Regions from separate parts of the Bradyrhizobium sp. LVM 105 genome, predicted to be linked through region 3. Evidence: predicted binding sites of a transcription regulator. Region 3 holds the regulator's gene; each other region holds the start of a gene.
What was found. Region 3 encodes PhoB, which activates phosphate uptake and scavenging genes when phosphate is short. Its sites were predicted from a motif close to TGTCATNNANCTGTCAT; they were not measured.
Positions count from the first base shown of each region.

Region 1: the regulator PhoB is predicted to act here: its motif matches at 2,193-2,209, upstream of D6B98_RS20870 (YdcH family protein).
Region 2: the regulator PhoB is predicted to act here: its motif matches at 4,044-4,060, upstream of D6B98_RS18780 (RNA degradosome polyphosphate kinase).
Region 4: the regulator PhoB is predicted to act here: its motif matches at 2,953-2,969, upstream of ugpB (sn-glycerol-3-phosphate ABC transporter substrate-binding protein UgpB).

Region 1 is NZ_QZMV01000007.1:100,887-108,493, forward strand. Features, by position in the region: gene purE (5-(carboxyamino)imidazole ribonucleotide mutase) at 1-296, opposite strand, end outside; gene D6B98_RS20850 (GGDEF domain-containing protein) at 438-1,151, shown strand; gene D6B98_RS20855 (hypothetical protein) at 1,155-1,406, opposite strand; gene D6B98_RS20860 (hypothetical protein) at 1,428-1,646, opposite strand; gene D6B98_RS20865 (YdcH family protein) at 1,759-1,965, opposite strand; gene D6B98_RS20870 (YdcH family protein) at 2,296-2,475, shown strand; gene D6B98_RS20875 (NAD(P)/FAD-dependent oxidoreductase) at 2,603-3,706, opposite strand; gene D6B98_RS20880 (sensor domain-containing protein) at 3,909-6,596, shown strand; gene D6B98_RS20885 (glycerol-3-phosphate dehydrogenase) at 6,739-7,607, shown strand, end outside.
Region 2 is NZ_QZMV01000006.1:109,643-117,249, forward strand. Features, by position in the region: gene D6B98_RS18745 (autotransporter outer membrane beta-barrel domain-containing protein) at 1-95, opposite strand, end outside; gene D6B98_RS39975 (hypothetical protein) at 1-453, shown strand, start outside; gene D6B98_RS18755 (cold-shock protein) at 469-675, shown strand; gene purN (phosphoribosylglycinamide formyltransferase) at 768-1,421, opposite strand; gene purM (phosphoribosylformylglycinamidine cyclo-ligase) at 1,421-2,494, opposite strand; gene D6B98_RS18770 (CDP-alcohol phosphatidyltransferase family protein) at 2,650-3,192, shown strand; gene D6B98_RS18775 (P-loop NTPase family protein) at 3,304-3,981, shown strand; gene D6B98_RS18780 (RNA degradosome polyphosphate kinase) at 4,135-6,327, shown strand; gene ppx (exopolyphosphatase) at 6,343-7,607, shown strand, end outside.
Region 3 is NZ_QZMV01000003.1:605,121-612,727, forward strand. Features, by position in the region: gene D6B98_RS12350 (ATP-binding protein) at 1-553, shown strand, start outside; gene pstS (phosphate ABC transporter substrate-binding protein PstS) at 698-1,711, shown strand; gene pstC (phosphate ABC transporter permease subunit PstC) at 1,887-2,876, shown strand; gene pstA (phosphate ABC transporter permease PstA) at 2,881-3,726, shown strand; gene pstB (phosphate ABC transporter ATP-binding protein PstB) at 3,723-4,544, shown strand; gene phoU (phosphate signaling complex protein PhoU) at 4,556-5,272, shown strand; gene phoB (phosphate regulon transcriptional regulator PhoB) at 5,287-6,000, shown strand; gene D6B98_RS12385 (GcrA family cell cycle regulator) at 6,237-6,746, opposite strand; gene D6B98_RS12390 (aspartate aminotransferase family protein) at 7,205-7,607, shown strand, end outside.
Region 4 is NZ_QZMV01000003.1:226,113-233,719, forward strand. Features, by position in the region: gene ugpE (sn-glycerol-3-phosphate ABC transporter permease UgpE) at 1-652, opposite strand, end outside; gene ugpA (sn-glycerol-3-phosphate ABC transporter permease UgpA) at 652-1,533, opposite strand; gene ugpB (sn-glycerol-3-phosphate ABC transporter substrate-binding protein UgpB) at 1,582-2,898, opposite strand; gene D6B98_RS10710 (CaiB/BaiF CoA transferase family protein) at 3,266-4,471, opposite strand; gene D6B98_RS10715 (organic hydroperoxide resistance protein) at 4,656-5,081, opposite strand; gene D6B98_RS10720 (MarR family winged helix-turn-helix transcriptional regulator) at 5,232-5,693, shown strand; gene D6B98_RS10725 (GIY-YIG nuclease family protein) at 5,698-5,934, opposite strand; tRNA gene D6B98_RS10730 (tRNA-Ala) at 6,137-6,212, opposite strand; gene D6B98_RS10735 (TIGR02300 family protein) at 6,307-6,714, opposite strand; gene aroA (3-phosphoshikimate 1-carboxyvinyltransferase) at 6,875-7,607, shown strand, end outside.

The DNA of each region.
Region 1 (7,607 bases), on a different contig from region 3:
AGCGAATCGAGGCCCTTGAGCGACTTGGATTCGACGGGAACGCCGAACACCGGCAGCTCGGTCAGCGCCGCCGCCATGCCGGGCAGGTGCGCAGCGCCTCCAGCGCCGGCGATGATGACCTTGTACCCCGCGGCCTTGGCGCCCTTGGCGAAAGCAAACAGCCGGTCGGGGGTGCGGTGGGCCGAAATGATGCGGCTGTCGGCTGCAACGCCGAGCGCGGCGAGCGTGTCGGCGGCGTGCCGCATCGTGTCCCAGTCCGACTGGCTTCCCATGATGATGGCGATCGGCGCGGTCATGACGTTAATTGTGCCCGAAAAACAGAAGGATAGGCCAGATTAACGGTTCCGGCCGGCGGCTCGCAAGGCGGTGGCAAGGAGAAGGGAATCCACTATCCTGTCTTGGTGAATCCCCGCAAGCCTTCATTGAGCAGGATGCCCATGAAGAAACCAAAAAGGGCGCGTGCTGCGAAGGCCAAGGCGGGCCGGAGGACCAGCGCCGGCCGTTCCAAAGCCGCCCCGAAGCGTCCGGCGAAGCCGCTGCGGCGCGCCGCGGCGGGCGATGATGGCGCCAAGGAGACCCTCAGGGCGACGATCCGGGACTTGCGGACCAAGCTCAAGGCGGCGCAGCGCCGGGTCGCGGAGCTGGAAGCCGCGGCCGATACCGATTTCCTGCTCGAGATTCCCAACCGCCGCGGCTTCGAGCGCGAACTCGCGCGCGCTGTCGCCTACATGAAGCGCTACCGCGCCAGCGGGGCGCTGATCGTGCTCGACGTCGATCGGCTGAAGCCGATCAACGATTCGTTCGGTCATGCCGCCGGCGACGAGGTGCTCAAGGCGATTGTCGCCACACTGACGCGGCAGGTCCGTGCCTCCGACGTGGTCGGCCGGCTTGGGGGCGACGAGTTCGCGCTGCTGCTCTGGAATCTGAGCGAGACCGATGCCAAGGCGAAGGCCGCCGCCTTCGAACAGGCGATCGACGAATTGTCTTTCGTCTTTCGCGGCCAGCACGTGACCGCGGGTGCCTCCGTCGGTGTTGCGCTGCTGGGGGCGCAATCCGATGCAGGCCGCGCCCTGGAGGAGGCGGATGCCGCGATGTATGTGCGCAAGGCCCACCGGCGGCACGAGCCGCGGATCAGGCTGGTCAGCAGCTGATTCCTACAACGTGGCGAGATCTTCCGGCACGTTGCCGAATTTGCGCAGCAGCGTGGCGTCCCCGAATTCGCCGGTCATGGGATCGCCGCTGCGGCTGAACGCGACCGCACCGATGTGGCCTGCGCCATGCGACAGGGCCTCGGCGCGCCGCAACGCGGCCGTCGAACTCTGGCATTCTTCCGCTGCACCTGCGACAGGCGAGCCGTCGGCATCGATCAAGAAGGGCATTGCAACGTAATAGGTCACGTCCGACATGGCGTTGCTCCAAAGTTGAACTCAGGCGGCGCTGCTCTTGCTCCGCATCTTGCTGCGCGAGGTTTCGGGGATGCAGCCGGCGGAGATTGCCGCCTGCAATTCCTCCAGCTCGGCCTCCAGATATTCGTTGGCCATGATCAGCGCCTTGATGGTGCTGCGCAGATTGCCGTCGCACATCGCGATGGCCTGGTCGCAGGCCTGTTCATAGTGGCTGTTGTCGAGAAGGGCGGCTGTCGACATCTGCGTTTCCTCGGGCGTTCCTGGGGGCGTTGGGCATTCCCAATGTTCTTATTTTGTTCTTTTCGAGTCAAGCGGATTCGATACCGGGTGGGCTTGTCGCGCAGTCGGTGGATCAGGCGATGATGTCGGGCGTGATCTGGTCTTCGATGAACGCGATGCGGTCGCGCAACAACAGCTTGCGTTTCTTCAACCGCTGCAACCGCAACAGGTCGGGGGCGGGCGATTGATGCAATGCATCGATCGCCGCATCGAGATCTCGGTGTTCCTGCTGCAACCGGGTGAGCTCGGCTTCGAGCTCACGCTCGTCTTCATTGGTCATGTCTGCGGTGGCCGAAAACCGATAGGCGTGAGACTAAGGCTGTGGATGCCCTGTGGAAATTATCGTCCTTGCGCGGCGTGATCGCAAGCGATCTGCGCTCCTTGCTCGCCGATCTCCCGCAACATATTTCTGCGGGGGCGCCGAGCGACCGTGCAAGCGCATTGATATCACGGATTTTTCCGGCGCGGTTCCTTTACTCACGCTTCGTTACATATGAATTTTCAAAAATGAAGCTGCAATGACGGATACCCATCGACAGAACGAATCGGTGATGTAGACTTCGTTGTCCGGATCGAATCCTGAGGTTCAACCCTACCGAGGAGGTTTCGAATGACAATTCAGGCACATCTCGTTGAATTGGAACGGAAGCACAAACTTCTCGAAAACGAATTGCACGACGCTCTCGTGCACCTTTCAACAGACGACCTGCAAATTGTTGAGTTGAAGCGCCGGAAGTTGATGGTCAAGGACCAGATCGAGCGTCTGAAGCACGGCGACACGCTCCACTAGTAACCCCCATAACAGCGTAGAGTTGATCGTACCTTCCTTATGCAGGGATGAGAGTTATTGCGCTCGTCCCTGCTGCAAGGGAAGCATCGCACAACGTGCTTGCGCGATGCTTGGACCTGTCTGCGCTCTAGACCTCTGCGAGCTCGGCGACGTGATCTGCGATCGCGAGCGATGACGTCAGTCCAGGGGACTCGATCCCGAACAAATTCACAAGGCCTGCGACGCCGTGATCGCGCGGTCCCTGCATCAGGAAGTCCTGCGTGGCCACCGCGGGCGGTACGATCTTCGGCCGGATGCCTGAATAGCTCGGCATCAACGCGCCGTCGGGCAGCGCCGGCCAATATTTGCGGATCGCCGGATAGAAGCGCTCGGCGCGTGACGGATCGACCTCGTAATCGATCGTCTCGATCCATTCGACGTCAGGCCCGAAGCGCGCCTGGCCGGCCATGTCCAGCGTCAGGTGCACCCCCAAACCGCCGGGTTCGGGCACCGGGTAGATCAGGCGCGAGAACGGCGCCTTGGCATTGCAGCTGAAGTAATTTCCCTTGGCGAGATAGGCCGGCGGAATGCGGCCCAGCGGCATGCCGTCGATATTGCGCGCCACCATCGTCGCCGACAGCCCCGCGGCGTTGACGAGCAGGCTGCATTGCAGCGTCATCGGCGCCGCGCCCCCGGCCTCGATCTCGATGACGCCGCCGGCCGCCTTGGCGCGGATCAGCGGGGTGCGGAACGCGAAGGCCGCGCCGGCTTCCTCGGCTTCGCCGCGCAGCGACAGCATGTAGGCGTGGCTGTCGATGATGCCTGTTGAGGGCGACAGCAGCGCGGCGTCGCAGGCCAGCGCCGGCTCCAGCGCGCGTGCCGCCTCGCCCGCGAGCAGCTGCATGTCGAGCACGCCATTGGCCTCGGCATGCGCCTTGATCGATTGCAGCTTCGCGGTCTCCTGTGGGCTGGTCGCGACGATCAGCTTGCCGCAATTCTTGTGCGGGATGCCGCGCTCGGCACAGTAGCGGTAGAGCGCGTGCTTGCCGGCGACGCACATGCGCGCCATCCAGCTCCCGGCGCGGTAGTAGATGCCGGCATGGATCACCTCACTGTTGCGCGAGGAGGTGATGGTGCCGATCGCCTCGGCCTCCTCGAGCACGATGACCTCGCGCCCGGCCTGCGCCAGCCTTCGGGCCACCGCGAGCCCGACCACGCCGGCTCCGATGACGACGCAATCGACGCTATCCATGGTTGTGCAGCATGTCCGCTGGGAGCGCCGGTGGCGTCAGACCTGGAGCGAATGGCGCGGGGCCGTTTTCCGTTAAGGAAGAATTTATCATGTCAGGCCAATTGCCGTATTTCACGTCACATTTTTCTGTTGCGCTTACAGGCGTTTACCCGATCCAAACCCGTGAAGCCAGACAATCCGACGTTGAAATCGCGGGTGGCTGATGGCTGAGAAGAACTGGCACGAGGGCAGCACGCTTCCGATTGCTGTGCAGGCCGTTGTGTGCCTCGCCGGCACGGTTGCGCCCGCGCGCGCCCTTGCGCTGTCGGACGGCTTTGCCGCGCCGAGCTATCTTGGTCAGCTCGACCCCAACGTGGTCTGGGAAGCCCTGATCGCAGGCATCGTCGTCTGCGCCTTCCTTGCCGCGATATCGCTGTGGATTCATTCCTCGCTGCGCCGGACCAGACGTTTGCAGCTGCGGCGCAACGCCTTCGTCTCCTCCGCCATGAACAATCTCAATCAGGGCGTGGTGATGACGGATGCGCAGCGCCGCATCATCTTCTGCAACGACCGCTATCTCGAGATCTACGGCCTGACGCGCTCGGATATCTGGCCTAACATGAACGGCTATGAGCTGCTCGACCTGCGACGCAAGCGCGGGGTGCTCGGCGGCGCCTCCGACGACGAGTTCTATGAGAAGGCGGCCAGCACCAATGGCCTGATCACCGAACTTCCGGACGGTCGGGCCATCCTGGTGAAATATTTCGTGCTGCCGAACGGCGGCTCGGTGGCAACGCATCTCGACGTCAGCGAGCAGCGCAAGCTGTCGCGGCAGCTCGCCTCGACCAAGCAGTTTCTCGAAACGGTGCTCGACAACGTTCCGGCCTGTGTGGCCGCGAAGAACATCGAGGACGGCCGCTATATCTTCGCCAACCGCGCCTATGAGCGGTTCTGGGGCTTCTCGCGCGACCACGTCGTCGGCAAGAACGCGCGAGAGCTGTTCGAATCCGCTTCGGCGGACAGCATCGAGGCGACCGACCGGGCAGCACTCGATTCGCCGGACGGCCAGTTCCGCAACGAATTCGAGGTCGACCGGGGCGGCGAGCGGCGCATGGTCGCCTCGATCCGGATCGTGGTCCGCAACGAGAGCAACAAGCCCGAATTCCTGATGCTCGTGTTCGAGGACATCACCGACCGCCGCTCGCTGTCGAAGGAGCTGGAGAGCACCAAGAAGTTCCTCGAACTGGTGGTCGACAACATCCCGGTGGCGCTGATCGTCGAGCAGGTCAAGGATGGCCGCTATCTGCTCGCCAACCGCAGCGCGGAGACGATCCTCAATCGCCGGCGCGAGGAAGCCACGGGCCTGACGGCGTCCGACATCTTCAACCCCAAGGAAGCCAAGCTGATCATCGCGCGCGACGAGGCCGCGATCAAGAAACGCGGGATGATCACCGAGGAGCATCCGATCTCCACCAAGGACGGCCTGCGGCTGTTCCTGACCCGCCGCGCCACCGTGCTCGGCGACACCGGCGAGCCGCAATATCTGATCAAGACCCACGAGGACGTCACCGACCGCCGGCAGACCGAGTCGCGCATGGCGCACATGGCCTATCACGACGGCCTCACCGACCTGCCGAACCGGGCGGCCTTCCTTCAGGCGCTGACCCAGATGATCGAGGCCTGCGAGGGTACCGACGAGGAGTTCGCCGTGCTCTGCGTCGACCTCGACGGTCTCAAGGAGGTCAACGACGTCTTCGGCCACGCACTCGGCGACAAGCTCCTGATCGAGGTGGCCCAGCGGCTTCAGGACTCCGCTCGCGGCGGCGTGGTCGCGCGCCTCTCCGGGGACGAATTCGGCCTCATCATCGACGGCAAGCAGCCGGATTCCGGCCTTGCGCTGGCGCGGCACCTCGGCGAAGCCGTCGCGAAGGAATTCCAGATCGACGGCCGGGCGGTCCGCGCCGGCGCCACCACCGGCATGGCGGTCTTCCCGCACAATGGCACCGACGGCGCCTCGCTGCTTGCCAATGCCGGTGCGGCGCTGTTCCGCGCCAAGCAGAAGTCCCGCGGCACGATCAGCCTCTACCAGCCGGAGATGGACCAGCAGATCCGCGATCGCCGCGTGCTGCATCAGGACTTGTCGATGGCGATCAAGAACGGCGAGCTCTCGCTTGCCTTCCAGCCGCAGGGGGCCGCGGGCGGCAGCGTCGCCGAGAGCGAGATCATCGGCTTCGAGGCATTGGCGCGCTGGCAGCATCCGGTGCGCGGCCAGGTCTCGCCGGCCGAATTCATCCCGATCGCGGAGGAAAGCGGCCTGATCGTCGAAATGGGCGAGTGGATCCTGCGCGAGACTTGCCGCGAGGCGGCGTCCTGGCCGAAACCGCTTCAGGTCGCGGTCAATCTGTCGCCGGCGCAGTTCATGCACGGCGACGTGGTTGGCCTCGTCCATTCGATCCTGATCGAGACCGGCCTTGCGCCCGGCCGGCTCGAGCTTGAGATCACCGAGGGCGTGCTGATCGAAGATTTCGACCGGGGTCTCGCGCTGCTGCGACGCCTCAAGGCGCTGGGCGTGCGCATCTCCATGGACGATTTCGGCAGCGGATATTCCTCGCTGAGCTATCTCCAGGCGTTCCCGTTCGACAAGATCAAGATCGACCGCGCCTTCATCATCAATCTCGGCCGCAACCCGCAATCGGCTGCGATCGTCCGTGCGGTGATCGATCTCGGCCACGGCCTCGACATGTCGATCATCGCCGAGGGTGTCGAGACGATCGAGCAGCTCGCCTTCCTCGCCAAGGAGGGCTGCGACGGCGTGCAAGGCTATCTCCTCGGCAAGCCGTTGCCGATCGGCAAATATGCCGGTCTGGTCGGTCGCGCAGAGGTCATGGAGCTTGCGCTCAAGACCGGCTAGAGCGTTTTCGAGCGAAGTGGACACCGGTTCGCGTCAAGAAAACGCGTCGAAATAGGAATTTGGAGCCATTTCCGTTCTGATTTCATCGGAACGGAAATCGTTCTAGAGATGATGGGGCGCTTCGCTCCTTCTCGACGGCCTCATGGCGGATTACGACCTTGCGATCATCGGCGGCGGTCTGAACGGTGTCAGCCTCGCGCGCGATGCGGCCGGCCGCGGTCTGCGGGTCGTCCTGTTCGAGCAGGGCGATCTCGGTGGCGCGGCGTCCTCGGCGACACCCCGGCTGATCCACGGCGATCTGTCGGTGCTGGAGCGGCGCGGGTTCTGCCGGGTTCGTCGGGCGCTGGCCGAGCGCCGGATCTGGCTCGCCATCGCGCCGCATCTGGTCCGGCCGATGCGCTTTGTGATCCCCGCGCATTCCGACGCGCGTCCGCCGTGGCTGCTGCGCGCCGGCCTGTTGCTCTATGACAGGCTCTCCAGCCCAAGCGGCCTGCCGCCATCAGCTTCCATCGACATCACGCATCATCCGGTCGGCAACGCGCTGAAGCGCCCGTTCGGCACGGCCTTTGAATATTCGGACTGCGTCGTCGACGATTCCCGCCTGGTGGTGCTCACGGCGCTGGACGCGGCCGAACGCGGCGCTGCGGTCCGGACCGGCGCGCGCTGCGTGCGTGCCGATCGAACCGACATCTGGCGGCTCGCGGTGGTCGATCGCGGCCATCGCCGCACCATCACGGCCCGGGCGCTGGCCAACACCAGCGGGGCGTGGGCGTCGACGGTCGCGGAGACGGTGCTGCGCCTGCCGCAACCCGCCGCAGCGCCCATACAGATGAGCCAGATCATCGTGCCCAGGCTGTTCGATTCCGACAACGTCTACGTCTTCCAGAACAGCGACGGACGCCTGATCTTCGCCTCCCCTTTCGAGCGGGAGTTCACGCTGATCGGCACTGTCACGAACGAGTTTACCGGCGATCCCGCCATCGTCGCGATGCGGGGGGCCGATGTCAGCTA
Region 2 (7,607 bases), on a different contig from region 3:
ATCGCAAATGCCATCGCGATCGCGGCCGCGACCCTGCCGACGCGGCTCCGCCCGATCGTCTGCCCTGTCCCTGAAGGCTGCGAGGTGCAGCACATGACGACTAATCCCGAAGCAAAGGGCGGTCCGCAAAAATGCAACACGAGCGGCTCGCATGTGTGGCGATTTGGGCCGAACTGCCACGGAGGGTCAACCGCCTGGCACGCTGTCGCCGTGCCTATTGCCCTCGGTTGTGGTTCCGCGGCCACAGGTCGCAAAAAGCAGACGATGGTACCCGGCCCGGTCTTGAAAAGCGCGCGCGGCTTGCTAACGCGCGATTTTCATGTTGCAATATCGGACACAATCGGAATTGGCCGCTCGGCTGTGCGTTTCGTGACATTGAGACTCGAACAGACTTCCGGAAGCCCGTTTGTGGCGTGGCACGCGAAAAGGCGGCCGCGTCTTTTTTCTATCTAGTGGAGGAGACTAGCGATGCCGCAAAAGGGCACCGTCAAATGGTTCAACCCGACCAAGGGCTATGGGTTCATCAAGCCGAACGGCGGCGACAAGGATGTGTTCGTTCACATCTCCGCCGTCGAGCGCGCCGGACTCTCGACCCTCAACGAGAACCAGGTGGTTGAATACGACCTCGTGGAGAACCGCGGCAAGGCATCCGCGGAGAACCTCAAGGTCTCCTGATTTCTCTCGAAGCTGACACACGAGAGATCATGACGTTGCCCCCGGCTCTGCCGGGGGATTTTATTTGCGATGAGCGCCGCGAGGACGGCGCTTCAGCCCACCACCGGCGCAATCAGGAAATTCTCCGACGGCCCGCTGCCATCCGTCTTGCAGACGTTGCCCTCGATCCGGACCTTGCCGGTCGCGAGCAGCCGCAGCGCTTCGGGATAGATGCGGTGCTCGACTTCGAGGATGCGCTCCGACAGCGTATCTCCCGTATCGTGGTCGCTGACGGGCACCGCGCCCTGCATCACGATCGGGCCGGCATCGGTCTCGGGGATCACGAAATGCACCGTCGCACCCGACAGCTTGACGCCGGCACGCAAAGCCTGGCCGTGCGGATCAAGGCCGGGGAACGACGGCAGCAGCGACGGATGGATGTTGAGCATCCGCCCATACCAGGCTTTGGTGAACTCGGCCGTGAACAGGCGCATGAAGCCGCCCAGACAGATCAACTCGATGCCGTGCTCATCGAGCGCTGCCTGTAGCACCTTCTCGAAGCCGGCGCGATCCTTCCCGAACGGCTTGCTCTCGATCACCAGCGTGTTGACGCCGCTCGCTTTGGCCCGTTCCAGTCCGAGCGCATCGGCCTTGTTCGAAATGACGAGGGAGATCTCGGCCGGGAAATCCGCCGAGCTTGCGGCCCTGATCAGCGCGGCCATGTTGGAGCCGCGGCCGGAGATCAGGATGGCGACGCGGCGCTTCATCACAGCGCCAGATCGAGGTGGCCGTTATAGACGACGCGGTGCTCGCCCTCGGCCGGGATCACGGTGCCGAGCTGCGCCACGGTCTCGCCGGCGTCGGTGAAGACCTCGATCACCTTGTCGACCTTGTCGGGCTCGACGATCGCGATCATGCCGATGCCGCAATTGAAGGTGCGCAGCATTTCCAGCTCGGCGATGCCGGCCTGTGCCGCCAGCCATTTGAACACCGGCAGCACCGGCAGACGCGCGAGGTCAATGCCGACGCCGAGATGCTGCGGCAGCACCCGCGGAATGTTGTCGGTGAAGCCGCCGCCAGTGATGTGGGCGAGCCCCTTCACCGCGCCGGTCTCGCGGATCGCGCGCAGGCAGGATTTGACGTAGAGCCGCGTCGGCGTCAGCAGCGCGCCGCCGAGCGTCATCACGGGTGCGAACGGCGCTTGCGCGGTGAAGCCGAGGCCTGATTGTTCCACGATCTTGCGGACCAGTGAAAAGCCGTTGGAATGCACGCCGGAAGAGGCAAGACCGATCACGGCGTCGCCCGCCGCGATGTCCTTGCGCGGCAGCAGCGTGCCCCGCTCCGCCGCGCCGACGGCAAAGCCGCCGAGATCGTAATCGCCGTCCTTGTACAGGCCGGGCATCTCGGCGGTCTCACCGCCGATCAGGGCGCAGCCGGATTCGCGGCAGCCTTCCGCGACGCCCGCGACGATCGAGGCCGTGGCCTCGGGGTCGAGCTTGCCGCAGGCGAAATAGTCCAGAAAGAACAACGGCTCGGCGCCCTGCACCACGAGATCGTTGACGCTCATGGCGACGAGGTCGATGCCGATCCCGCCGTGCAGCCCGGTCTCGATCGCGATCTTGACCTTGGTGCCGACCCCATCGGTCGCGGCGACCAGGACGGGGTCCTTGAAACCGGCCGCCTTGAGGTCGAACAGGCCGCCGAAGCCGCCGATCTCGGCATCGGCGCCCGGCCGCGCCGTGGCGCGCACCATCGGCTTGATCAAATCGACCAGGCGGTTGCCCGCGTCGATATCGACGCCTGAATCGGCGTAAGTAAGGCCGTTTTTGCGGTCGGTCATGCCCGATTTCCAGTGGGTTTGCGGCTGGTTACGTCGAATTCCGGGGACACGCAATGGCTCGCATGGCGCTCCTGCCTATACTATGTAGATATCAACCGGTTCAGCCTCCCGAGGGGCCGGATTCGAGGTCAGACCGGGTGCCGGGAAGCGCTTTCGTGAGTATTCCGAACATCATCACGCTGGGCCGCATCATGCTGGTCCCGATCATCGTCTGGGCCATCGTGTCGAGCCAAATGGAGGTCGCGTTCGCCGTCTTCCTGATCGCCGGTATCAGCGACGCCGTGGACGGCTTCCTGGCCAAGCGCTTCAACATGACGAGCGAGCTCGGGGCCCTGCTCGACCCGCTCGCAGACAAGGCGTTGCTGGTCTCGATCTACATGGCGCTGGGCATCTGGGGCGCGATCCCGCGCTGGATCGTGATCCTGGTGGTCTCGCGCGACATCATGATTGTCGCCGCCGTGATCGTATCCTGGCTGTTCGACCGGCCGGTCGAGATGAAGCCGTCGAAAGTGTCGAAGCTCAACACGGTCGCCCAGGTGGCGTTCGCGGCGCTGGTGCTGGCGGCGCTTGCCTTCGGCTTCAAGCCGGCCCCTTATGATATTATCCTGATGGGCCTCGTCACGGTCTTCACGCTCTCCTCGGTGTCGCTCTATCTGGTCGAATGGCTGCGGCACATGAGTACGATCGAGGCCAAGTAGCACGATCGAAGCCAAATGAGGGAATGCGGCCCCGCAAAAGGCCAACTCCCGCCCGATCAAGTCGGAATTCTCTTCAGACGGGCCGGCGCGCCGGCATGGAGCAAGACAAGCGTGGCAGGCCGCGTCCATCCCCGACAATTGGCGTTTTCGCTTCCGCATGCGGAGAGCCTCAGCCGGGACAATTTCCTCGAGGGCCCCGCCAACGCGGCCGGTGTGGCGCTGATCGACAGCTGGCCGGAATGGCCGAACCGGATCATGTGGCTCGCCGGCCCGGAAGGCAGCGGCAAGAGCCACCTTGCCGCGATCTGGGCCGAAATATCAGGCGCCCGCTCGACCGCCGCCAACGTCCTGACCGCCGCCGGCGTTCCGGGCGCGCTCGCCACCGGCGCCCTGGTGGTCGAGGATCTCCGGGCGGGCGATTTCGACGAACGCGCCCTCTTTCACCTGATGAACCTTGCCCGCGAGGACGGCGCCTACGTGCTCTTCACCGGACGCGAGCTGCCGGCCGCGCTGGAGATCGAGCTTCGCGACCTGCGCTCGCGTCTGCGCGCTGTGCCGGTGGTCACGCTGCTGCCCCCGGACGACCAGCTCTTCCGCGGCCTGATCGTGAAATTCTGCGCCGACCACCAGCTCAATGTGGACGAGAGCGTGGTCAGCTATCTCGCCACCCGCCTGGAGCGGTCCTCGGCCGCCGCCCGCCAGGCCGTGGAACTGCTCGACAGCGAGGCCCTGCGGCTCGGCCGCCCCGTCACCAGGGCGCTGGCCGCCGAGCTGCTGCGGGATGCCTGATCCCGCTCACCCGCCCGCAGGCCGCGAGGCCCGCTTGACGCAGCGAAGCGGCGGAACATCAATGTCATCGAAACGTCATCGCTGTAACACATGCTCCCGCGGGTTTTGCGCATAGATCGCAAAGTGAGGCGAGACAGGATGGACAGACTTCTGATGGACTCTGCGCAAACCATTGAAACAAAAGAAAAAATCGTGGAAGCCGAGGGTCTGCCGGCGATCGCCTCCAGCCCCGAACGATTCATCAATCGCGAGCTCTCCTGGCTGCATTTCAACCGCCGCGTCCTGGAGGAATCGGTCAATTCCAACCACCCGATGCTGGAGCGGGTGCGATTCCTGTCGATTTCAGCAAATAACCTCGACGAATTCTTCATGGTCCGCGTCGCCGGCATCAAGGCCCAGGTGCGCGAGGGCATCGCCGAACGCAGCCCCGACGGCTTGACGCCGTCCGAGCAGCTCGCGCTGATCAACCGCACCGTGTCCGAACTTGCCTCCGACCAGCAGGCGATCTGGCGCGACCTGCGCGGCACGCTGGCCGATGCCGGCATCGTGCTGGTCGACGGCAAGGACGTCACCAAGGCGGAACGGACCTGGATCGAGGAGTACTTCCTCAACAACGTGTTCCCGTTGCTGACGCCGCTGGCGATCGACCCGGCGCACCCCTTCCCGTTCATCCCGAGCCTCGGCTTCACCATCGCGCTCCAGCTCACGCGTGCCGCCGACGGCAAGCAGATGAACGCGCTGATCCGCATGCCCGGCAAGATCGACCGCTTCATCCGCCTGCCGGCCGACGGCAAGATCGTTCGGCTGATCTCGCTGGAACAGGCTACCGCCCTGTTCATCAACCGCCTGTTCCCCGGCTACAATCTGCACGGCCAGGGCGCCTTCCGGATCATCCGCGACTCCGAGCTCGAAATCGAGGAAGAGGCGGAAGACCTCGTCCGCCTGTTCGAGACGGCGCTGAAGCGCCGCCGCCGCGGATCGGTGATCCGGCTCGAGATCGACGCCAAGATGCCGGAGCAGTTGCGCAACTTCGTTCAGCACGCGCTGTCGGCCGCCGACGACGAGGTCTTCCTGGTCGACGGCGTGCAGGCGATGAACGAGCTCTCGCAGCTCACCCGCATCGACCGTCCCGATCTTGAATTCACCCCTTACGTGCCGCGCCACCCCGAGCGTGTGCGCGAGCATGGCGGCGACATCTTTGCCGCGATCCGGCAGAAGGATCTCGTCGTCCATCATCCTTACGAATCCTTCGACGTCGTGGTGCAGTTCCTGCAGCAGGCCGCACGCGACCCCGATGTCGTCGCGATCAAGCAGACGCTCTACCGCACCTCCAACAACTCGCCGATCGTGCGCACGCTCGCCGAAGCCGCCGAGGCCGGCAAATCCGTCACGGCGCTGATCGAGCTGAAGGCGCGCTTCGACGAGGAAGCCAACATCCGCTGGGCGCGCGACCTTGAACGCGCCGGCGTGCAGGTCGTCTACGGCTTCCTTGAGCTGAAGACGCACGCAAAACTCTCGATGGTGGTGCGCCGCGAGGGTGGCAGCCTCACCACCTATGTTCATACCGGCACCGGCAACTATCACCCGGTCACCGCGCGCATCTACACCGATCTTTCCTACTTCACCTCCGATCCGACCATCGGCCGCGATGCCGCGCGCGTGTTCAATTTCATCACCGGCTACGCCGCGCCGAGCGATCTGGAAAAGATGGCGGTGTCGCCGCTGACCTTGCGCAAGCGCATCATCGAGCACATCCAGGGCGAGACCGCGCATGCGCGGCACGGCCGGCACGGCGCGGTCTGGATGAAGATGAATGCGCTGGTCGACCCCGATATCATCGACGCGCTCTACGAGGCTTCCCAGGCCGGCGTGCAGGTCGAGCTCGTGGTGCGCGGCATCTGTTGCCTGCGCCCCGGCATTCCCGGCCTGTCCGAGAACATCCGCGTCAAGTCGATCATCGGCCGCTTCCTGGAACACGGCCGAATCTACTGCTTCGGCATGGGCCAGGGCCTGCCGAGCGCCAAGGCGGCTGTGTATATCTCGTCCGCCGACATGATGCCGCGTAACCTCGACCGCCGCGTCGAGGTGCTGTGTCCGCTGCAAAATCCAACGGTGCATCAGCAGGTTCTCGAACAGATCATGGTCGCCAACCTGAAAGACAATGAACAGAGCTGGCAGTTGTTGCCGGACGGGTCCTCAACGCGTATGAAGACCGCGAAAGGCGAGGAGCCTTTCAACGTCCACAACTACTTCATGACAAATCCGAGTCTGTCTGGCCGTGGAAAGTCGCTCAAGGAATCCTCGCCGCGTCGTCTCACGCGCCGGAACGAACGCCATCCGTCCTGATCGGGGATTTCCGACGTGAAGCGGCCGCGCAAGCGCGGCTCGAGCGTCGCGGTCATCGACATCGGCTCCAACTCGGTCCGTCTCGTCGTCTACGAGGCGCTGGCGCGGAGTCTCATTCCGATCTTCAACGAGAAGACGCTGTGCGGTCTCGGGCGCGAGGTGCAGAGCACCGGCCTGCTCGCCCCCGACGCCGTCGACAAGGCGCTGACCTCGCTCAAGCGCTTTCGCGCCTTGTGCCGCGTGATGCAGGTCGGACGCGTGTTTGCGATCGCCACAGCCGCCTGCCGCGACGCCTCCAACGGCCCCGATTTCATCGCCAAGGCCGAGCGCATCTGCGCCGTGAAGATCGAGATCCTGTCGGGCCCGCGCGAGGCGCGGCTGTCGGCGCTCGGCGTGATCTCAGGCATCCATCATCCCGACGGCATCGTCGGCGACCTCGGCGGCGGCTCGCTCGAATTGATCGACGTGCGCAAGAACAGCGTGCGCAGCGGCGTGACCCTGCCGCTCGGCGGGCTCGCGCTGCAGGATCTTGCGCACAGATCGCTCAAGCGCGCCGATCGCATCGTGCGCGAGGAGCTCGACGAGGTGCCGCAGCTGACCGCGGGCCGCGGCCGCAACTTCTACGCGGTCGGCGGGACCTGGCGCGCCCTCGCGCGCATTCATATCATCCAGAGCGGCTATCCGCTCCAGGTGATGCACGGCTATTCGCTGTCCGCGGCGGAGGCGCTCGACTTTTCCCGCAGGCTGCGGCGCCTGGCGGCCGCGAACATGCTCGCCGACATCGAGAGCGTTGCCGACGCGCGCCGCCCGCTCCTCACCTATGCGGCCCTGGTGCTCGAGCACATCATCCGGGTGGCGAAGCCGAAGACCATCGTGTTCTCGACCTTCGGCGTGCGCGAGGGCCTGCTGCATGAGAAGCTGCCGGAGGCGGAACGCAACAAGGACGGCCTGATCTGCGCCGCGGAGGAGCTGAACCAGCTGCTGTCGCGCTCGGCGAAGCACGCCCGCGAGCTGATCGCCTGGACCGATCGCCTCGTGCGCGTGGTCAAGCTGCGCGAGACCGAGGAAGACCGGCGGCTGCGCCACACCGCGTGCCTCTTGTCCGACATCGGCTGGCGCGTGCATCCGGATCACCGCGGCGAGCAGACGCTAAGCCTCGTCGTCAACGGCAATTTCGGCGCGATCACCCACACCGAGCGCGCCTTCGTCGGCCTGTCGGTATTCTATCGCTATGCGGGCCTCAGCGAAGAAAATCAGCCGCCGGTCACCACGCAGGAGTT
Region 3 (7,607 bases):
GCGCCTGATCGACGATCTGTTGTCGCTGTCGCGGGTCGAGCTGTCGGCCCATGTCCGGCCCGACACCCTGGTCGACCTCTTGCCGATCATCCGCCAGGTCGCCGACGGGCTCGAGCCGCTGGCGCGCGAGCGCCAGGTCGAGGTCGAGATCCATTTGCCGGATAGCCCGGTGATGATCGCCGGCGACCGCGAGGAGCTGCTCCGCCTGTTCGAGAACCTGATCGAGAACGCCCTCAAATACGGCGCCTCCGGCGGACGCGTCATCGTGTCGCTGACCTCGGCCGCGGCCCCTGACGGAACTCAGGAAATCCGGATCATGGTCCGCGATTTCGGCCCCGGCATCGCACCCGAGCACCTGCCGCGGCTGACCGAGCGGTTCTACCGCGTGGACGTCGGCGACAGTCGCTCGCAGGGCGGCACCGGCCTCGGATTATCGCTGGTGAAACATATTCTTAACCGCCATCGCGGCCGGCTCCTGATCGAAAGCGTGCCCAAGCAGGGCGCCACTTTCACCGCCTGTTTTCCCCAAATCAGGACTTCCGAGGCGACCTGAAATCCAAGCAATATCAATTGCTTGCCATTGTCATCCGACTGTCACGAAACCTTCGTAAAAGCACAGCCGACCGCTCCTAAACGGGCGGCGCGGGGAGCGCGATCGGGCGCGGATTGCGCTTCGCTCCCCTGTATGGAGACCAGCATGAATTTCCTCAAGACGATGGTCGCTGCCGGCTTGGTCGCCGCATCGACGACGGTGGCGCTTGCCGCCGACATCACGGGCGCCGGCGCGACGTTCCCGTTCCCGATCTATTCGAAGTGGGCTGACGCCTACAAAAAGGAAACCGGCAACGGACTGAACTACCAGTCGATCGGCTCCGGCGGCGGCATCAAGCAGATCCAGGCCAAGACCGTGACCTTCGGCGCCACCGATGCGCCGCTCAAGGCCGAGCAGCTCGAGAAGGACGGCCTCGTGCAATGGCCGATGGTGATGGGCGCCATCGTCCCCGTCGTCAATCTCGAGGGCGTGAAGCCGGGCGAACTGCTGTTCGACGGCCAGACGCTGGCCAATATCTATCTCGGCAAGATCACCAAGTGGGACGACGCCGCGATCAAGAAGCTCAATCCGAACCTGAAGCTGCCGTCGGACGCGATCACCGTGGTCCGCCGTTCGGACGGCTCGGGCACCACCTTCAACTTCACCAACTACCTCTCCAAGGCCAGCGCGGATTGGAAGAGCAAGGTCGGCGAGGGCACCGCGGTCGAGTGGCCGGTCGGCGTCGGCGCCAAGGGCAACGAAGGCGTGTCAGGCAATATCGGCCAGACCAAGAACTCGATCGGCTATGTCGAATACGCCTATGCCAAGCAGAACAAGCTGACCTACGCCGGCCTCGTCAACAAGGCGGGCAAGCCGGTGCAGCCGACCGTCGAAGCATTCCAGGCGGCCGCCTCCAACGCCGACTGGGCCAAGGCGCCCGGCTATTACGTCATCCTGACCGAGCAGCCGGGCGAGAAGTCCTGGCCGATCACGGCGGCGACCTTCATCCTCATGCACAAGGATGCCACCGACAAGGCGGCCTCGCAGGAAGCCATCAAGTTCTTCCGCTGGGCCTTCAAGAACGGCGGCAAGGCGGCCGAGGAACTCGACTACATCCCGATGCCGGACAGCGTCGTCCAGCAGATCGAGAAGACTTGGGCTGCCGAGATCAAGAGCTGAGACCATCAGCTCTCGTGTCCCGGACGCGGCGCAGCACGCAAGTGCTGCTCCGCAGAGCCGGGACCACAAGAACTGGGCCCCGGATCAGCGGCGCACCGCTGCGCGCTGCACCGCATCCGGGGCACGAGACCAATAAAAAGTGTATTCTTTGGTACAGGGGATCGGCGTGGCAGAAATGGCCGTTCAGAGCGATGTGATCGACGACGCCGGACCGTATGACCGCGCCAAGGCCTTGAGCGCGTTCAAGCTCGGCGACGTCACCTTCTACTGGATCACGCGGTTGTCCGCGATCTCGGTGCTGCTCATTCTCGGCGGCATCATCATCTCGCTGATCGTCGGCGCGTTCCCGGCGATCAAGGAATACGGCCTCTCCTTCCTCTGGACGCAGCGCTGGGCGCCGTCGGCCGATCCGCCCGTGCTCGGCGCGCTCGGACCGATGTACGGCACGCTCGTCACCTCCTTCATCGCGATGCTGATCGCCATTCCCGTCGGCCTCGGCATCGCCATCTTCCTCACCGAGCTCTGCCCGCAATGGCTGCGCCGCCCGATCGGCATGGCGGTCGAGCTGCTCGCCGGCATCCCATCGATCATCTACGGCATGTGGGGCTTCTTCGTGCTGGGCCCGTTCCTGGCCAACACCTTCCAGCCCTTTATGATCAGGGTCTTCGACGGCGTCCCGGTGCTGGGCGCGATCTTCGCAGGTCCCCCGTCCTATCTCAGCCTGTTCAACGCCGCGCTGATCCTCGCCATCATGGTGCTGCCCTTCATCACCTCGATCTCGGTCGACGTGTTCAAGACGGTGCCGCCGGTCCTGAAGGAAGCCGCCTACGGCGTCGGCTGCACCACCTGGGAAGTCGTCCGCAGCGTGGTGATCCCCTACACCCGCGTCGGCATCATCGGCGGCGTCATGCTGGCGCTGGGCCGCGCGCTCGGCGAGACCATGGCGGTGACCTTCATCATCGGCAACTCGTTCCGGATCTCCTCCTCGATCTTCGCCCCGGGTACCACGATCTCGGCGGCGATCGCGTCCGAGTTCGCCGAGAGCGACGGCCTGCATCAGTCCGGCCTGATCCTGCTCGGCCTGCTGCTGTTCGTGCTGACATTCTTCGTGCTCGCGGCCGCGCGGCTGATGCTGATGCGGCTGGAAACCAAGGCCGGGAAGTGAAGCCATGAACCCGATCTATGCACGCCGCCGCCGCTGGGACATCGTCATCCGCGGCCTCTGCATCGCCGCCGCCGCCTTCGGCGTCACCTGGCTCGCGCTGATCCTGGTCACGCTGCTCTACAACGGCATCAGCGGCCTGAACCTGGAGCTATTCACCGCGGACACGCCGCCTCCGGGCTCGACCGACGGCGGCCTGCGCAATGCCATCGTCGGCTCGATCATCATGACCGCGATCGGCGTCGGCATCGGCGCGCCGCTCGGCCTGTTCGCCGGTACCTACCTCGCCGAGTACGGCCGCAACGACAAGCTGACCTCGGTGATCCGCTTCATCAACGACATCCTGCTCTCGGCGCCTTCGATCATCATCGGCCTGTTCATCTACGGCGCGGTGGTGGTGCCGATGCGGGGCTTCTCGGCGATCGCGGGCGCGCTGGCGCTCGCCGTGATCGTGATCCCGGTCGTGGTGCGCACCACGGAGGACATGCTGCTGCTGGTGCCGAACCCGCTGCGTGAAGCCGCCAGCGCACTCGGCCTGCCGCGCTCGCTGGTGATCAAGCGCATCGCCTACCGCGCGGCCCGCTCCGGCCTCATCACCGGCGTGCTGCTCGCCACCGCCCGCGTCGCCGGCGAGACCGCGCCGCTGCTGTTCACCGCGCTGTCCAACCAGTTCTTCAGCCTCGGCCTGGACAAGACGATGGCCAACCTGCCGGTGACCATCAACAACTTCGTGCAGAGCCCCTACGCCTATTGGAAGCAGCTCGCCTGGAGCGGTGCGCTGCTGATCACCCTGACTGTGCTTGCCCTGAATATTGGCGCCCGCATCCTTGGTGCCGAGAGGACCGCAAAATGAGTGAAATGTCTGTTTCCGTCAGCGCGCCGAGCGTTCATCCCGGCTCGCAGCCGCTGCCTGAGGCGCCTGCCAAGGTCACCGCGCGCAACCTGAATTTCTACTACGGTGAGCACCACGCGCTGAAGAACATCAATCTGGCGCTCGGCACCAACCGCGTCACGGCCTTCATCGGCCCGTCCGGCTGCGGCAAGTCGACCCTGCTGCGCATCTTCAACCGGATGTACGACCTCTATCCGGGGCAGCGCGCCACCGGCCAGCTGCTGCTCGACCACACCAACATCCTCGATCCCAAGCTCGACCTCAACCTGCTGCGCGCCCGGGTCGGCATGGTGTTCCAGAAGCCGACGCCGTTTCCGATGACGATCTACGAGAACATCGCTTTCGGCATCCGCCTCTACGAGAAGATCTCGAAGTCCGAGATGGACGACCGCGTCGAGAAGGCGCTGCGCGGCGGCGCGCTGTGGAACGAGGTCAAGGACAAGCTCAACGCCTCCGGCCTGTCGCTCTCCGGCGGCCAGCAGCAGCGCCTCTGCATCGCCCGCACCGTCGCGGTGCGGCCCGAGGTGATCCTGTTCGACGAGCCGTGCTCGGCGCTCGACCCGATCTCGACCGCCAAGGTCGAGGAGCTGATCCAGGAATTGTCCGAGAACTACACGATCGCGATCGTCACCCACAACATGCAGCAGGCGGCGCGCGTCTCCGACAAGACCGCCTTCATGTATCTCGGCGAGCTGATCGAGTTCGACGACACCAGCAAGATCTTCACGTCGCCGACCGACCGGCGGACGCAGGACTACATCACCGGCCGGTTCGGCTGAGGAGACGCAATATGGGTACTGAACATACCGCAAAGGCCTTTGACACCGACCTCCAGGAGCTCACCCGCCTGGTCGCCGAGATGGGCGGGATCGCCGAGCGCATGATCGTCGATTCCGTCGATGCGCTGATCCGTCGCGATGTCGCGCTCGGCCAGCGCGTCGTCGCCATCGACGCCGATCTCGACGCGCTGCAGAAGCGCATCGAGGAGCGCGCCGTGCTCACCATCGCCCGCCGCCAGCCGATGGCGGTGGACCTGCGCGAGATCGTCGGCGCCATGCGGGTTGCGACCGATCTCGAGCGCATCGGCGACCTCGCCAAGAACATGGGCAAGCGCGTCGCCGCGCTGGAGACCGACTTCCATCCGCTCAAGCTGTTCCGCGGCCTGGAGCACATGACCGACCTGGTGCAGCAGCAGGTCAAGTCGGTGCTCGACGCCTATGCCGCGCACGATCTGCCGGCGGCGATGGCGGTGTGGAAGGGCGACGAGGAAGTCGACGCGATCTGCACCTCGTTGTTCCGCGAGCTCCTCACCTACATGATGGAGGATCCGCGCAACATCTCGTTCTGCATCCATCTGATGTTCTGCGCCAAGAACATCGAGCGCATCGGCGACCACGCCACCAACATCGCCGAGACCGTGTTCTACATGATCGAGGGCCAGGCGATCACCGACAAGCGGCCGAAGGGCGACATGACGAACTTCGCCACGACGATCCCGAATACCTAAGGAGCGACGACACCATGGGCGCACGCATTATGGTGGTTGAGGACGAGGAAGCTCTCACCGAGCTGCTGCGTTACAACCTCGAAGGCGACGGCTATGACGTCGAGACGGTGATGCGCGGCGACGACGCCGACACCCGCCTCAAAGAGCACATTCCCGATCTGATCGTGCTCGATTGGATGCTGCCGGGCCTCTCCGGCATCGAGCTGTGCCGGCGCCTGCGCACCCGGCCCGAGACCAAGCAGCTGCCCATCATCATGCTCACCGCGCGCGGCGAGGAGAGCGAGCGGGTGCGGGGTCTTGCGACCGGCGCCGACGATTACATCGTCAAGCCGTTCTCGGTGCCGGAGCTGCTGGCGCGCGTGAAGGGCCTCTTGCGCCGCGCCAGTCCCGAGCGGCTCGCCACCGTGCTCGCCTATGGCGACATCGAGCTCGACCGTGACAAGCGCCGCGTCGCGCGCTCGGGCCGCCCGATCGATCTCGGCCCGACCGAATATCGCCTGCTGGAGTTCTTCCTGGAGCATCCCGGCCGGGTGTTCTCGCGTGAGCAGCTGCTCGACAGCGTCTGGGGCCGCGACATCTACATCGACGAGCGCACCGTCGACGTCCATATCGGCCGCCTGCGCAAGCTGCTCAATCTCGGCCGCGAGCAGGATCCGATCCGCACCGTCCGCGGCGCCGGCTACGCACTGGACGATCGCTTCGCCAAGGCGGAGCAGGCGTCGGGTTAGCAGGCGTTGGGTGTAGCGGCTGTAGCCGCACTCTCCGTGTCGTCCCGGACAAGCGTCAGCGCAGATCCGGGACCCATAACCACAGGACGTGGTTTGGCGAAGACTCGGAGTCACCATCTCGCGCAACAATTGCGCCCTGTGGTTATGGATCCCCGCGTTCGCGGGGATGACACCGAGTCATTGGAGCCGTCATCGTGTGACGGCTGCAGTCTAGGCGATCAGTTAATTCCGCGAGCTCACCGCGTGGGCTTCGCCGGTGCGCGGCGGCGATCGGCTGCCGGCTGATACGCCACGCGCGAGTGCTGGGCGCAATAGGGCAGGCCGGACAGCGCCTTGCCGCCGCAGAAGAAGAAATCCGGGCTCGAGGGATCGCCGACCGGCCAGTGGCAGGTCGCCTCGTTCAATTCGAGCAGCGACAGCCGCTGGCTCATCGGCACCACGTTGTCGTAGGTGACGGGCTCGGCCTCGATCTCGACCTCGAAGGCCTGCGCCAGCGCGGTGTTGCCGCGCGCGATGGGGCGGGTCACCCGCATCATGTGCTGGGCGGGACGCGCCTTGCGCGGCCGGGGCGCGGCCGACGAAGGGCTCTTGGCGCGGCCGGACAGGCCGAGCCTGTGCACTTTGCCGATCACGGCATTGCGGGTCACATTGCCGAGCTCTGCTGCGATCTGGCTGGCCGAAAGTCCGGCCTCCCAGAGCTTTTTCAGCTGCTCGACGCGATCGTCGGACCAGGTCAAAACCGTCATTGCACCCTTTCCCTCGCCGCGCGGCTGCCATCCTGGGGCCTTCGCAGCGATTGTCTAAGCCTTCAAAAACCCGTGCCGCCAGAATCCCTTAAGGCTCGCCGGGCGCGCTCAAGACGCCCGAACGTTTACGCCGGTACATGAGGACTTAAGGGATCAGAACTGCTGCACGAGATGTCGTATCTGACAGTCCAAACGCTACAATATGGCGTGACTCCCGCGCAAGAGTCCGCCGACTCGCGTCCACATGTTCCGTGGTGAAAAACCCGCAAAATCGGCACCGCAAGACTACGGATTCAGCGTTTCGCGGGGCTTTCCGGGCGGCATTGACACCCGTTTCACCAGGCCTAAGATGGTCGCGCGTGCCGCCCTTAAAAGGCGGCACGTTTCGTTTTCCGGGCCGGTCAATGGTGCGTTGCGCAAAGCACGCCTCACACCGTCCGCAACATCAAGTGGCCGTCATGACTAACAGCGCAGCCCCGCATTTGCTCCCCGTTTTCGCCAGGGCCAACCTCGGTTTCGAACGCGGCGAAGGCTGCTGGCTGATCGCGACCAATGGCGATCGCTATCTCGATTTCACCTCGGGCGTCGCCGTCAATGCGCTCGGCCATTGCCACCCGCATCTGATCAAGGCGTTGCAGGAGCAGGCGACGAAGCTGTGGCACATGTCGAACCTGTTCCAGAGCCCGGACGGCGAGAAGCTTGCTGCGCGCCTGTGCAACGAGAGTTTTGCCGACTTCGTGTTCTTCTGCAATTCCGGCGCCGAGGCGCTGGAGGGCGTGATCAAGCTGGTGCGCCATCATCACTTCTCCAAGGGGCATCCGGAACGTTACCGCATCATCACCTTCGAAGGCGCCTTCCACG
Region 4 (7,607 bases), 380 kb from region 3:
AGAGATATTGATTCCAGCCGAGGATGAACAGGATGACGAACAGCGCCGCCATGTTGGTGCGCGACAGCGGCAGCAGCGTATCCCAGAAGAAGCGCAAGGGGCCGGCACCGTCGATCCGCGAGGCCTCCAGGAGCTCGTCCGGCACGGTCATGAAGAACTGGCGGAACAGCAGCGTCGCGGTGGCCGAAGCGATCAGCGGCAGCGCGAGGCCCGCATAGCTGTCGAGCATGTGCAGGTCGGCGACGATCTTGTAGGTCGGATAGATGCGGACCTCGACCGGCAGCATCAACGTGATGAAGATCAGCCAGAAGATCGGCATGCGGAACGGAAAGCGGAAATACACGATCGCATAGGCCGAGATGATCGAGATCGCGATCTTGCCGACCGCGATCATCAGCGCCATCACCAGAGAGTTCAGCATCATGTTGCCGACCGGCTCGCGGGTCGAGCCGCTCGTGCCGACGAAGATGGTCTGGTAATAGGTCTGGAGGAAATGACCGCCCGGCAGCAGCGACATCTGCCCGTTCGCGATCAGCGCGTTCTCCTGCGTCGAGGCGATGATCGCGATGTAGACCGGGAACGCGACGATCGCGATCCCGATCCAGAGGATGATGTAGGCGACGTAGCGCCGAAAGCCCTCTTCCTCCACCATCAGTACGTCACCTTGCGTTCGACGAAGCGGAACTGGATTCCGGTGAGCACGATGACCATGACCATCAGGACCACCGATTGCGCCGCCGAGCTGCCGAGATTGCCGCCGAGCAGGCCGTCGGAATAGACCTTGTAGACCAGCGTCTCCGTCGACTTGCCGGGGCCGCCGCGGGTCATGGTGTCGATGATGCCGAAGGTGTCGAAGAAGGCGTAGACGATGTTGACGACCAGCAGGAAGAAGATGGTCGGCGACAGCAGCGGGAAGGTCACGGTCCAGAACCTTCGCATCGGACGGGCACCGTCGATCGCGGCGGCCTCGAGCACGCTGCGCGGAATGCTCTGCAGGCCGGCGAGGAAGAACAGGAAGTTGTAGGAGATCTGCTTCCAGGCGGCGGCGAGGATGATCAACGCTGCGGCCTGATCACCGTCGAGCAGCGGATTCCAGTCGATGCCGAGGCCGCGCAGATATCGCGAGAGCACGCCGAGCGAGGGATGCAGCATGAAGATCCAGAGCACGCCGACCACGGGCGGCGCCACCGCATAAGGCCAGATCAAGAGCGTGCGGTAGAGCATTACGCCGCGCAGCGGCTTGTCCGCCATCACGGCGAGCAGCAGTGCAAAGGACAGCGACGAGACCGCGATCGCGAACGAGAAGAAGAAGGTGCGCAGGATCGCCTCGAAATAAGCGGGATCGCTGAACAGCTCGACGTAATTCTCGAACCAGACGAAGGTGGTCGACAGACCGAAGGCGTCCTGCAGCAGGAAGGACTGGATCACGGCCTGCAGGGCCGGCCAATAGAAGAAAATCAGGACGATCGCGAGCTGCGGCGCAACCAGCGCGTACGGCAACAGCTTCGATTGGAAAATGGCTTGCTTTTGCATGATGCCCCGGAGCGGCAGGCCGGGTTCACCGGCCTGCCGCTGATCGCCTTACTTGACGGCGGTCTTTTCGAACTGGCGCAGCATGGTGTTGCCGCGCTCGACCGCTGCGTCCAGCGCCTGCTTGGCGGTCTTCTTGCCGGCGAGCGCCTGCTCGATCTCCTCCGACCAGACGTCGCGGAGCTGGACCATGTTGCCAAGGCGCAGGCCGCGCGAATTCTCGGTCGGCTCCTTGTTGGTCAGCTCAAGCAGCGGGGTCTCGAGATAGGGTTGATCCTTGTAGAAGCCCTCGGCCTTGGCCTTCTCGTAAGCCGCCTTGGTGATCGGCAGATAGCCCGAGGCCTTGTGGATGTAGACCTGGCGATCGGTGTCGGAGAGGAAGGACAGGAACTTCGCCACGCCCTTGTATTCGTCGGCGGACTTGCCGCCCATCACCCAGAGCGAGGCGCCGCCGATGATCGAGTTCTGCGGCGCGTCCTTGACGTCAGGATAATACGGCATCGGCACCGCGGTGAAGTTGAACTTGGCCTGCGCCTTGACGTTGCCGAAGAACGCCGACGAGGTCAGGTAGAGCGGGCATTCGCCGGAAGTGAAGCGGCCTTCGCCGGTGTTGGTACGGCCGGCGTAGTCGTAGGTCTTGTCCTTCTGCAGCTCGACCAGCTTCTCGAGGTGCTTGACCTGGAGCGGGCCGTTGAACGTGAGCACGGTGTCGAAGCCGTCGAGGCCGTTGGCCTTGGTCGAGAGCGGCACGTTGTGCCAGGCCGAAAGCTGCTCGAGATTGACCCATGTCACCCACGAGTTGGAGAAGCCGCAGGTCGCATGACCGTTGTCATGCAGCTTCTTGGCCGCGGCGAACACTTCGGGCCAGGTCTTCGGGATCTCGACATTGGCCTTCTTCAGCTCGTCGAGGTTGACCCACATGACGGTCGACGACGAGTTGAAGGGGAACGACAGCATCTCGCCCTTGGAGGTCGAGTAATAGCCCGTGATCGCGGACAGATAGTTCTTCGGATCGAACTTCTCGCCGGCGTCGGCCATCAGCTTGTAGACGGGTTTCACGGCGCCGGTCGCGGCCATCATGGTCGCGGTGCCGACTTCGAACACCTGCATGATGTGCGGGGCGTTGCCGGCGCGGAACGCCGCGATGCCCGCATTCATCGTATCGGGGTAGTTGCCCTTGTAGGTCGGGACCACCTTGTAGTCGGTCTGCGAGACGTTGAAGTCGCTCGCGAGCTTGACGATGACGTCGTTGTTGGCGCCGGTCATCGCGTGCCACCACTGGATTTCAGTCACGGCCAAAGCCGGCGACGCCGTCATGCCAATCGTGAGTGCAAATGCGGCAGCCGCGCCAAAGTGTCGAAGAGCCATCAAGAAAACCTCCCTTGCCCGTCAATGAAGAGGCGCTTGCGCTAGCAGCGCCATATGACGTTCACATGACTGTGTAAGCGGCCGATACGAAAGCGGCAAGCGCTGGAGAAGGGAAGCCGTCAAATAGGCGAAGACGCCGCGCTGCACGCGAGTGGTCGCGCCGCAGTGCGGCATCGGTTGATGTGAGCTTGGCGACCAGCCGCGGGCTCGAACACCTCTCCCGCCTGCGGGAGAGGTCGCGCCGAAGGCGCGGGTGAGGGTCTATCCTCTGGGGGATTGTCCCGTCGCGGAGACACCCTCTCCCCAGCCCTCCCCCGCAAGCGGGGGAGGGAGCGCACCTGCGGCGACGCTCGATCCCGGTCTTATCTCAGCGCTTGCGCTCGGGGCCGCAGACCGTGCCGTTTTCGACCATCGCGTCGATCTCGGCCTTGGCGTAGCCGAACTCGCCGAGCACCTCGGCTGCGTGCTGACTGAATTTCGGCGGCAGCCGGCGCAGGCTCGGCTTTGAGCGATCAAGCCGGATCGGCGAGGCGACGCCCTTGTACCAGTCCTTCTCGATGATATCGCCGCGCGCGATCGTGTGCGGGTTGGTCAGCGCCTGGTCGATCTTCTGCACGGGCCCTGCGGGCAGGCCCGCGGCGAGCAGGCGATTGCACAGCGGCTCGGCTTCGTGCTGGCTGAACACGGCGGCGAGCTCGGCGCGCAACGCCTCGCGATTGGCGATGCGGTCCTTGTTGCGGGCAAAGCGCGGATCGGTGCCGAGCTCCGGCTTGCCGATCTCCTTGCAGAGCTTGCGGAAGGTGCCGTCATTGCCGACACCGATGAAGATGTTGTCGGTCTTCGTCGGGAAGATCGCGTAAGGCACGAGGTTGGGGTGCTCGTTGCCGGTGAGCGACGGCGGCTTGCCATGCATGAAATAATTCGCGGTGTGCGGATGCATGATGGCAAGGCCCGTCTCGTACAGCGTCGTCTCCAGGAACTGGCCCTGGCCCGAACGCTGCCGCTCCGACAGCGCCATCAGGATGCCGATCGCCGCATAGAGTCCGGTGGTGATGTCGACCAAGGGCACGCCGATCCGCATCGGCCCGCTCTCGGGCGAGCCGGTCGCGGCGATCATGCCGGTCATGGCCTGGATGATGGCGTCGTAGCCGGGATTGCCGCCGCGCGGACCGTCGGCACCGAAGCCGCAGATCCGGCAATGCACGAGGCGCGGGAATTTCTTGCTGAGGACGTCGTTGCCGATGCCCCATTTCTCCAGCGTGCCCGGCTTGAAATTCTCGATCAGGACGTCGGCGGTCTCCAGCATCTTGAGCAGCACGACGCGGCCGCCCTCGGAGGCGAGGTCGAGGCCGATCGAGCGCTTGTTGCGATTGATGCCGACGAAATAGGCCGCGTCCTCCTCGTGGAAGGGAGGGCCCCATTCACGCACCTCGTCGCCGGCGGGCGGCTCGACCTTGATCACGTCGGCGCCATGGTCGGCGAGGATCTGGGTGCAATACGGGCCGCCGAGCACGCGCGTGAGATCGATGACGCGCAGTCCGCTCATGGCACCTGTGGCGGCTTCAGAACTCATGCCTTCGCTTCCCTGTATCGACGTTTGATCACAGGCCTAGCGAGGTTTGCAGGGAGCAGCAATGGCTCCCGGCGTAGGGCCGCATGCGCCCGCCGTTGCGTCAATCCCGCGGCGTGGCAAATGCGGATTCTAGCGGAAGCGGCCGGCCCGAGGGGGATCCCGGGCCAGCCAATCCGCCGTTCGATCAGACGACCGTCAGGCGAACGTCGACATTGCCGCGGGTGGCGTTGGAATAGGGGCACACCTGGTGCGCCTTCGCGACCAGCGCTTCGGCCTCGGCGCGGGCGAGGCCCGGCAGCGAGACCGCGAGGTCGATATCGAGGCCGAAGCCGCCTTCGGAGCGCGGGCCGATGCCGACGGTCGAGGTGACGGAGGCGTCATTCGGAACCTTCGGGCCGCCCTGCGAGGCCACGAACTTCATCGCGCCGATGAAGCAGGCGGCATAGCCGGCCGCGAACAGCTGCTCGGGATTGTTGCCGGCGCCGCCGCCGCCGCCGAGCTCCTTCGGTGTGGTCAGCTTGACGTCGAGCGTGCCGTCGAGGGTTGCAGCATGGCCGTCGCGGCCGCCGGTGGCCTTGGCGCTGGTCTTGTAGAGCACGTTCACGGACATTGTCGTCTCCCTGGGTTTCGATGGGTGCGGTGTTTATTGCAGACAATTAGATTGCGCGCAATCAAAATTGCCGAGGCTCACATTTAATTGTTCGCAATTGAATGTGCCGCCGCGGGGCGCCACAATGAGACCGACCCCGGGAGATTCTCCATGCCTCGAAAATCAACGGCAGCGGACGCGCCGCTGCGGCTCGACAGCCAGATCTGCTTCGCGGTCTATTCGGCCGCGCATGCCTTCAACCGCGTCTACAAGCCGCTGCTGGACCGGCTCGGCCTGACCTATCCGCAATATCTGGTGATGCTGGTGTTGTGGGAGCGCGACGACGTGCCGGTCAAGGACATCGGCGAGCGACTGTTCCTGGATTCGGGCACGCTGACGCCGCTGCTGAAGCGGCTGGAAGCGGCGCATCTCGTCAAGCGCACGCGCTCCAGCGAGGACGAGCGCCAAGTGTTGATCGCGCTGACGGCGCAGGGCCATGCCTTGAAGGAAAAGGCCCGCAGCGTGCCGCAGTCGATCCTGGCGGCCTCCCACTGCTCGGTGCCGGAGCTGGTCGCGATGAAGGACGAGATCGTGGCGCTGCGGGATCGGCTGAACGCGGTGATCGGGGAGTAGGGGGTTAGAGGCGCTTCTTGGCAAACGCGCGGCCGAACGCTGACTTCAGGTATCTCTCAAACGCGACGGCCTGCTTCGCATTGCTGAACGCGACGTAAGTCTTGAGGCGCCAAGGCCCGAATTTCGAAGTGTGAGGTACCTCGCCGGCATTGTGCTTTGCCCATCGGGCGCGCAGGTCGTCGGTGATCCCGACATAAAAGTGGAGGCGATCGAGGCTTTCTAGAATGTAGACGTACTTCACGGCACGCTCCCCAGTTGTCGAGGAGTTCTTATACCCGCTGCCGTTCTGCTGAAGTCCCGCCTCGCTACCAGACGGCTTGCGAAGCCGAAGCTGCGAACTGGAGGTTTGCGGATGGAGTCCGGCTTCGCCCTTTGGGCTACGCCGCGGCAGCCTTCGCTACGAAAGGGCTTGCCGAGCCGAAGCAGGCGTAGCCTGCGAAGGCTGGTGGAGCCAGGCGGGATCGAACCGCCGACCTCTTGCATGCCATGCAAGCGCTCTCCCAGCTGAGCTATGGCCCCTTAGTCCTTAACGGGGTGAATCTGGTGGATCACCCCAACCGGCGAGTCCTGGCGACTCGCGCGGTGCACCCTTTTTCACAGATCAGGACTGATCTCAAGTCTCTTCATCACCTCCGACATCACCAATGATGTCGGTCACGTCCTCGTCGCCCTCTTCCTCGTCGGCGATGAAGGTCGAATCATCGTCATCGTCGTCGTCGAGGGTCTCGTCGACCTCGATATCGTCTTCGGATTCGGGCACCACGGCCTTGACCTTGCCGGTGTTCTCCTCGGCATCGGCTTCCTCGAGCGAGACCTCTTCGACCTCTGCCGGCTCGGGCGTCGCATCCGCTGTCGCCGCGTGCCGGGCTTCGGCGCCACGGGGCATGCGCGCCGGCGCCACCGGGGCGATCGGCACCACTTCGCCGGTATAGGGCGAGATCACCGGATTCTTGTTGAGGTCATAGAACTTTTTGCCCGTGGTCGGGCAAATACGTTTGGTTCCGAGTTCGGACTTGGCCACGGCAGGAATCCTGGGAATGTCTGAAAAGCGGTGTTTCACTTGGCTAGTTGGCGGCCCGCTGTCAATAGCGCATTACGGGAGAACGACATGCCCGTGACGAGCCACGGACCATGTGGTACCTGCGCCGCAGTCCCCTCAGGGCTCATCCAAGGACACAATCTTGACTCATTCCGACCATCCGAGGCCGCTTCAGTCCCGCGCCAGCGGTCCCCTGACCGGGAAAGTACGGGTGCCCGGCGACAAGTCGATCTCTCACCGCGCGCTGATCCTGGGCGCGCTGGCGGTCGGCGAGACCAGGATTTCGGGCCTGCTGGAGGGCGAGGACGTCCTCAACACCGCCAAATCCATGCAGGCGCTCGGCGCCAGGGTCGAGCGCACCGGCGATTTCGCCTGGAGCGTGAACGGGGTGGGCGTCGCTGGCTTCGCCGCGCCCAAGGCGGCTCTGGATTTCGGCAATTCCGGCACCGGCTGCCGGCTGGTGATGGGCGCCGTCGCCGGCTGCCCAATCTCGGCGATCTTCGACGGCGACGCATCGCTGCGCAGCCGCCCGATGCGCCGGATCCTCGATCCCCTGGAGAAGATGGGCGCGAAGGTCATCTCCGGTGGTGAGGGCGGCCGTCTGCCCCTGACCCTGCAGGGCGCGCGCGATCCGCTGCCGATCACCTACACGACCCCGGTCGCCTCGGCCCAGATCAAGTCGGCGGTGCTGCTGGCGGGCCTCGCTGCACCCGGCACCACGACTGTCATCGAGACCGAAGCCAGCCGCGACCACACCGAGCTGATGCTGAAGCATTTCGGTGCCGACATCTCTTCGGCGCGGGAGGGCGTGCATGGCCGCCGTATCACGCTCAAGGGCCAGCCTGAGCTGCACGGCGCCACTGTGGTGGTGCCTG